DNA from 2 places in the Corynebacterium sp. MSK006 genome. Region 1 is predicted to be linked to the other one. Evidence: predicted binding sites of a transcription regulator. Region 1 holds the regulator's gene; the other holds the start of a gene.
The links. The regulator HspR, encoded in region 1, represses chaperone genes until heat shock. The targets are predictions, from matches to a motif close to ANNTGAGTNNNNNNNACTCANNT.

Region 1 (3,406 bases):
CTTGTCGTAGTGCTCGTCGACGCCGTCCCCGACGATCAGCGCGGTGTTGAACACACGGTTGACCGTCCTGCCGTCGTGGAAGGCCTGGTCGGCCGGGCGGAACATGCCCACGACCACCACGGTGCCCGTCTCCTCGGCCACCGCGCGCACCCCCTCCGCGAAGGGCCCGTCGAGCTCTTCGGCCCGCTCGTCGAGGCGCCCGGTGCCGAAGGCCTGAGAGCTCGCCTCGGGCAGCACGACCACGCGCGCGCCCCCGGCCGCCGCCTCCCGGACCGCCTCGGTGACCGTGACCAGGTTCTTCTCCGGGTCGCCCGTGGACAGGATCTGTGCCGCCGCAATTCGCATGGTCCCAGGGTATGTGGATGGGCCAGAGTTATCCACAGGTTCGCCCCTCGCCCCTCGCCCCGCGCGCGCCGGCACGCTGCAATGGGGCCATGACCGAGAACCTGATCCTCACCGACGCCTTCCGCTCCCGCGTCCGCGCCGCGCTGGCCGCCGTCAACGCCCCCACGATCGCCGTCCCGCTCACCGACCCGCCCCGCACCGCCGCCGCCCTGACCCGCGCCCTCGCAGCCTGGAACGGCACGCTCTCCGAGCGCGCCCGCCGCCGCGCCGAGGTGCTGGCCGACCTCGGTTCGCTTTCCGACGTCGCGTTCGCCGCCGACGCCGAGACCGCCGCATGGCTCCGGCGGTGACGGCGCAGTACCTGCGCGCCGCGGCCGCCGCTCTGCGGGCGGCCGCCGCCGGCGCCCGCGCCACCGGCCGGGACTGGGCCGCCGAGGAGTCCGCCCTCGCCGTCGGCGTGGCCGGCGGCCCGGCGGCCGGGGTCGCGCGCCTGGCCGAGACCTCCCCGGCCGTCAACGAGACGGCCGCGCAGATGACGGCGGTCGCCTCCGTCCTCGACGTCTCCGCCTCGCTGCACGAGCGGCTCATCGGCTGGGAGGGCCCGCTGGCACACCTCGCCGACGCCTTCGGCGAGGTCCTCGACCGGCGCTGCGCCGAGGAGGTCACCGCCCTGTGCACCCCGCCGGCCGGCCCGCCCGGGCGCAGGCTCGGCGACCTCGGCGGCCTCTCCCCCGACGCCGTCCACGAACTGCAGCTGACCGAGAACCCGCGGCTCGCCCCGCTCTTCGACGGCGGCGAGGCCCGGCTGCTCGAGGCCGGCCCCGACGGCGTCGTCGCCGTGGTCGGTGACCTCGACTCGGCCGAGACCACGCTCACCTTCGTCGCCGGGGTCGGCTCCTCGAAACCGGAGTCCTGGCCCGGCTACCTCGTCCGGGCCCGCGAGCTCAACCAGGCCACGGGGGCGGCGACCGTCATGTGGCTCGGCTACCGCGCACCGGCGACACTGACCGGCGCGCTGGCCCGCGAACCCGCGGCCAACGGCGCGGCGGACCTGCGCACCTTCCAGGCCGCGCTGGCCGCCCGCAACCCCGGGCAGCGCCGCGTGGTCCTCGGCCACAGCTACGGCTCCGTCGTCGCCTCCCGGGCCGCCCGCGATCCGCACCCGCCGCTCGAGGCCGACGCCCTGGTGCTCGTCGGCAGCCCCGGTGTGGACGCGAAGAACGCCGGCGAGCTCTCGCTCGCCGGCGCAGGTGGGGTGCACGCGATCACCTCGAAGGCGGACCCCATCGGCCTGACGGTCGACGACCGCGCCGGGGTGCACGGCCGGGACCCGACCTCCCCCGGCTTCGGGGCGCGCGTGTGGCACGCCGGCCGGGGCGTGGACCACAGCGGCTACTGGGAGGACCCGGTCACGCTCGCCGCGCTGGCGGCGATCACGCGTGGTCCGGGCGATTCGACCGGCGTCTACGCGCCCCGGGGCTCCACATGACCACGGCCGTCGACCGCGGCACGGGCACGAGCTCGCCGCCGCGGGCGCGGGCGGTGTGCGCCTCGCGCAGGGCCTCGTTCTCGGCCTCGAGGTCGTCGACGCGGCGCCGCAGCTCCGCGTTCTCGCGGTCGAGGTCCAGGATCGCCTTGATCCCGGCGAGGTTCACGCCGTCGACCTGGCTGAGTTTCTGCACCCGGCGCAGCAGCACGACGTCCTCACGCGAGTAGCGTCGTCCGCCGCCGCGGGTGCGCGCGGGGGTCACCAGGCCGAGGCGGTCGTAGGTGCGCAGCGTCTGGGCGTGCATGCCGGAGAGCTGCGCGGCCACGGAGATCACGAAGACCTCCTCGGTGACCTTCTCGTCCTTGTCGCTCATCGCCGCGCCCCCTCCCAGTCGGCCCGTGGGTCGAAGCCGGACTCACGCTCGGCCTGCGCGTAGGTGCGCAGCGCGGAGGTCGCGGCCGCGTCCAGGTGGGTCGGCACGCTTACCTCAACGGTGACCAGCAGGTCGCCGCCGTTGATGCCACGCCCGCGCACCCTGAGGGTGCGCCCGTCGCGGGTGCCGGCGGGGATCTTCACGCGCACCGGCGAGTCCAGCGTCGGCACGGTGACCGTGTCGCCGAGCGCCAGCTCGGCGAAGGACACGGGCACGGTGACCTCCAGGTCGTCGCCCTTGCGGGTGAACACGGCGTCGTCACGCACGTGGACGGTGACGAACAGGTCGCCGGACGGCCGCCCGTTCGGGCCGGCCTCGCCCTGGCCCGCCAGGCGCACCTTCTGCCCGTCGATGACGCCGGCGGGGATGCGCACGGTGATCGAGCGAGTGCGGTGCACGGTGCCGGTGCCCGAGCAGGTGGTGCACGGATCCTCGATGACCTCGCCGGTGCCCTGGCACTTCGAGCACGGCGCGGAGAACCCGAAGGCGCCGCGCTGCTCGTTGGTGAAGCCGGAGCCCTCGCACTCGGGGCAGGTCGCCTTCTCGCCCGAGCGGGAGCCCGAGCCGTGGCAGGTCGCGCAGGGTGCCTCGCCGGAGATCTGCAGCGGCAGGGTCGTGCCCTTGGCGGCCTCGCGGAACTCGAGGGTTATCTGCGTCTCGACGTCGGCCCCCCGCGACGCCCGCCGCGACCGCGACGAAGCACGCTGGCGACCGCCACCCCGATTGCCAAAGATGTCACCGAAGAGGTCACCCAGACCGCCTTCTGCAGAAAATCCTCCACCTTGTCCGAAGATGTCGTTGACGTTGAATCCGTCCGCGCCCCGCGTCGACGTGCGAAACCCACCGGGCGGGAACCCGGTACCTCCGAATCCGCCGTGGGCGATCATCGCCCGGAACTCGTCGTACTCCTTGCGCTTCTTCTCGTCGCCGACGACGTCGTAGGCTTCCGCGGCGCGCTTGAACCGGGCCTCGGCTGCCTTGTCGCCCGGCTTCTTGTCCGGGTGGTTCTCGCGTGCGATCTTGCGGTAGGCGCGCTTGATCTCGTCGTGGCCCGCGGACGAGGAGACACCCAGGTCCACGTAATAGTCTTTGTCTGCCCATTCACGTTCAGCCACTGGGCATCTCCTCCTTCCGCCATC
Region 2 (3,406 bases), on a different contig from region 1:
GGTCGGCGAGTACCCCGCCGAGGAGGACCCCGGCGACACCCGCCGCCCCGGAAGCGGCGAAGGCTACCGCGCGCAGATCTTGGCCGGGGTGGACGGAAGCGAGGTAGGGCGCGAGGTAGGTCAGCGCCATCATCGACCCGCTGATCGCCACCAGGTTGCCGACGAGCGCGGTGGCCACCGGTCGGGAGGCCACGGCCCGCAGCTGGGCGAGCGGCGAGGCTGCAGGCTCGCCGCGGGGGTCGGAGGGCATCGCCGCGCGCACCGCGAGCAGACAAACCACGGCGGCCGCCCCGAGCACGAGGAAGTTGGCCCGCCAGCCGGCCGCGTGCGCGACGGTGATGCCCACGGGCACGCCGAGCGCGATCGCGCCGGTCACACCCATGGCGACCACCGCGACGTAGCGTCCCACCTTCGCCGGCGGGGCCTGGGCGGCCGTCCAGGAGAACACCGCCGGGGTCACTGCACCGGTGCAAAGGGCGGCGAGCACGCGTAGCGCGAGCAGCACCGCGAAGTGCGGGGCGCAGGCGGCGGCGACGTTGACGGCGGCGAAGGCACCCAGGACGACGGTGAAGAGCCGGCTGCGGCGCACCCCGGCGAGCAGGACCGCCGCCGACGGGGCGCTGAGCGCGACGGTCAGGGAGAACGCCGTGACCAGCTGGCCGGCGGCCTCCTCGGAGACGTTCAGGTCGGCGGAGATGTCGGGCAGGATGCCGGCGATGACGTAGTCGTCCGTGTAGAGCACGAGCGCGGTCAGCAGCATCACCGCCAGCCACGGGGGTGGCGGTCGCTTCCTCATCCGTCGACCCCCGTGGTAAGGGCGGCGCGCACCAGCCGGAGCATCTCGTCGGCGGTGAGTCCGCCGTGGCCGGTGACGGCCTCGAAGGTCAGCCCGACCATCAGCGCGGTGACGGGTTCGGCGTGCGCGGGGTCTGCGCCCAGGGCCGTGAGCACGGCGGCGACCACGGCACGCATGTCCCGGGACATCCGCTCGGTGGTCGCGCGGTAGACCTCGTGGGTGCGGGCGGCGGCCATGAACTCGATGAGCACGGTGTTCTCCGCGCGGCGCTCGGCGTCCAGCGGGAGCAGCTCGGCGAGGACGGCGAGCGCGGAGTCGATGTCGTGGCTGCCGGGGCGCCCGGAGAGGTCGTGGCCGGCCAGCCGGCGGCCCATGCGCTCGCCGGCCTCCTCGGCGGCGTCGGCGAGCAGCTGGCGAGCGGTGGCGTAGGTGTTGCGCACGCTGCCCACGTTGAGCCCGGAGACGCGGGCGACGGTGCGGAAGGACAGGGCCGTGGCGCCCTCCTCGGCCACGACGCGGAAGGCAGCGTCGAGGATGCGGGCCCGGCGGCGGGCGGGGTCGACAATTTTCGGCATGGGGCCGAAAGTATCACAGCTGTGATAAATAAACCGAGACGCGGCGTCTGAGACGTGACGCCTGAGGGCGAAAACTCTCAAGGGTGTGCGATCGGGCGAAACTTTGAGAGATTAGGTGGGGGGCTAATCTCACACGAACTGCGGAAATGGCGTGACCGTGTGAGATTCTCGGGGGTCTTAATCTCACACGAATCGGTCAACCGCCGGAATCGTGCGCGATTTGCGGAGATGGCGCCAATGCGCGGCGTGGGGTCGGGATGTGCGTTGCCGGCACGTGGCGCGCTTGAGTCTCGATCGCTAAAGTTGAGCGACAACGACTCAAAGAATTTTGTCTTGAGTGGAATGGACTCAACCTCTGCGGCGTTGTGGAGGGTGAACAATAAACCGTGCGGCGCGCGCCGGGGTGACCGGCGCGGCGTCGTCAATGAAAGGCACACACACTTATGAGCTCCTTTAACCCCACCACGAAGACTTCGGAGGCGCTGCAGGCGGCCCTGCAGTCGGCCTCCCAGAACGGCAACCCCGACATCCGTCCGGCGCACCTGCTGGTCGCCGTCCTCGAGCAGGAGGAGGGCGTGGCCGCGCCCGTGCTCAAGGCTGCGGGCGTGGACCCGCAGTCCGTGCTCGACGAGGCCAAGAAGCTCGTCGAGGGTTACCCCTCCGCCTCCGGGCAGAACATGGCCAACCCCAACTTCAACCGCGAGGCGCTCAACGCGCTGACCGCGGCGCAGGAGCTGGCCGGCGAGCTCGGCGACGAGTACGTCTCCACCGAGGTGCTGCTCGCGGGCATCGCCCGCGGCGACTCCGACGCCGCCGACCTGCTCAAGGGCCGCGGCGCGACTTACGAGGCGATCACCGGCGCGTTCCCGACGGTGCGCGGCTCCCACAAGGTGACCAACCAGGACCCCGAGGGGCAGTTCCAGGCGCTGGAGAAGTACTCCACCGACCTGACCGCCCGGGCCCGCGAGGGCAAGATCGACCCGGTCATCGGCCGTGACTCCGAGATCCGGCGTGTGGTCCAGGTCCTCTCCCGGCGCACGAAGAACAACCCGGTGCTCATCGGCGAGCCCGGCGTGGGCAAGACCGCCATCGTCGAGGGCCTGGCCCGGCGCATCGTCGCCGGCGACGTGCCCGAGTCGCTCAAGGGCAAGACGCTGATCTCGCTCGACCTGGGTTCCATGGTCGCCGGCGCGAAGTACCGCGGCGAGTTCGAGGAGCGCCTCAAGGCCGTCCTTGAGGAGATCAAGAACTCGAACGGTGAGATCGTCACCTTCATCGACGAGCTGCACACCATCGTCGGCGCGGGTGCCACCGGCGAGGGCTCCATGGACGCCGGCAACATGATCAAGCCGATGCTCGCCCGCGGCGAGCTGCGCCTGGTCGGCGCGACCACGCTCGACGAGTACCGCAAGTACATCGAGAAGGACGCCGCGCTCGAGCGCCGCTTCCAGCAGGTCTACGTCGGCGAGCCCTCGGTGGAGGACACCGTCGGCATCCTGCGTGGACTCAAGGAGCGCTACGAGGTGCACCACGGCGTGCGCATCCAGGATTCCGCCCTGGTCGCCGCCGCGCAGCTCTCGGACCGCTACATCACCAGCCGCTTCCTGCCGGACAAGGCCATCGACCTCGTCGACGAGGCGGGCAGCCGGCTGCGCATGGAGATCGACTCCTCCCCGCAGGAGATCGACGAGGCCGAGCGCATCGTGCGCCGCCTCGAGATCGAGGAGATCGCCCTGGAGAAGGAGTCCGACGCCGCCAGCGCCGAGCGCCTGACCCAGCTGCGCGCGGACCTGGCCGACGAGCGCGAGAAGCTCGCCGAGCTCAAGGCCCGGTGGGCCAACGAGAAGGGCGCGATCGAGAAGGTCCAGAAGGCCAAGGAGGAGCTCGAGCACCTGCGCAACGAGTCCGAGATCGCCGAGCGCGACGGCGACTACGCCCGCGTCTCCGAGCTGCGCTACGGGCGCATCCCGGAGCTGGAGAAGGAGCTCGCCGAGGCCGAGGGTGCGGCGGAGACCCGCGGTGCGGGCGCCATGCT

Region 2: a site for HspR is predicted at 1,703-1,725, ahead of clpB (ATP-dependent chaperone ClpB). Genes of this name have one in related genera too.

What each region holds. Positions count from the first base shown of each region.
Region 1 covers NZ_JASPJZ010000006.1:1,375-4,780, forward strand. Annotated here, with positions in the region: gene QQA02_RS05025 (carbon-nitrogen hydrolase family protein) at 1-345, opposite strand, end outside; gene QQA02_RS05030 (hypothetical protein) at 435-695, shown strand; gene QQA02_RS05035 (alpha/beta hydrolase) at 680-1,834, shown strand; gene QQA02_RS05040 (heat shock protein transcriptional repressor HspR) at 1,779-2,207, opposite strand; gene dnaJ (molecular chaperone DnaJ) at 2,204-3,382, opposite strand.
Region 2 covers NZ_JASPJZ010000007.1:108,470-111,875, reverse strand. Annotated here, with positions in the region: gene QQA02_RS06070 (MFS transporter) at 1-760, opposite strand, end outside; gene QQA02_RS06065 (TetR/AcrR family transcriptional regulator) at 793-1,371, opposite strand; gene clpB (ATP-dependent chaperone ClpB) at 1,815-3,406, shown strand, end outside.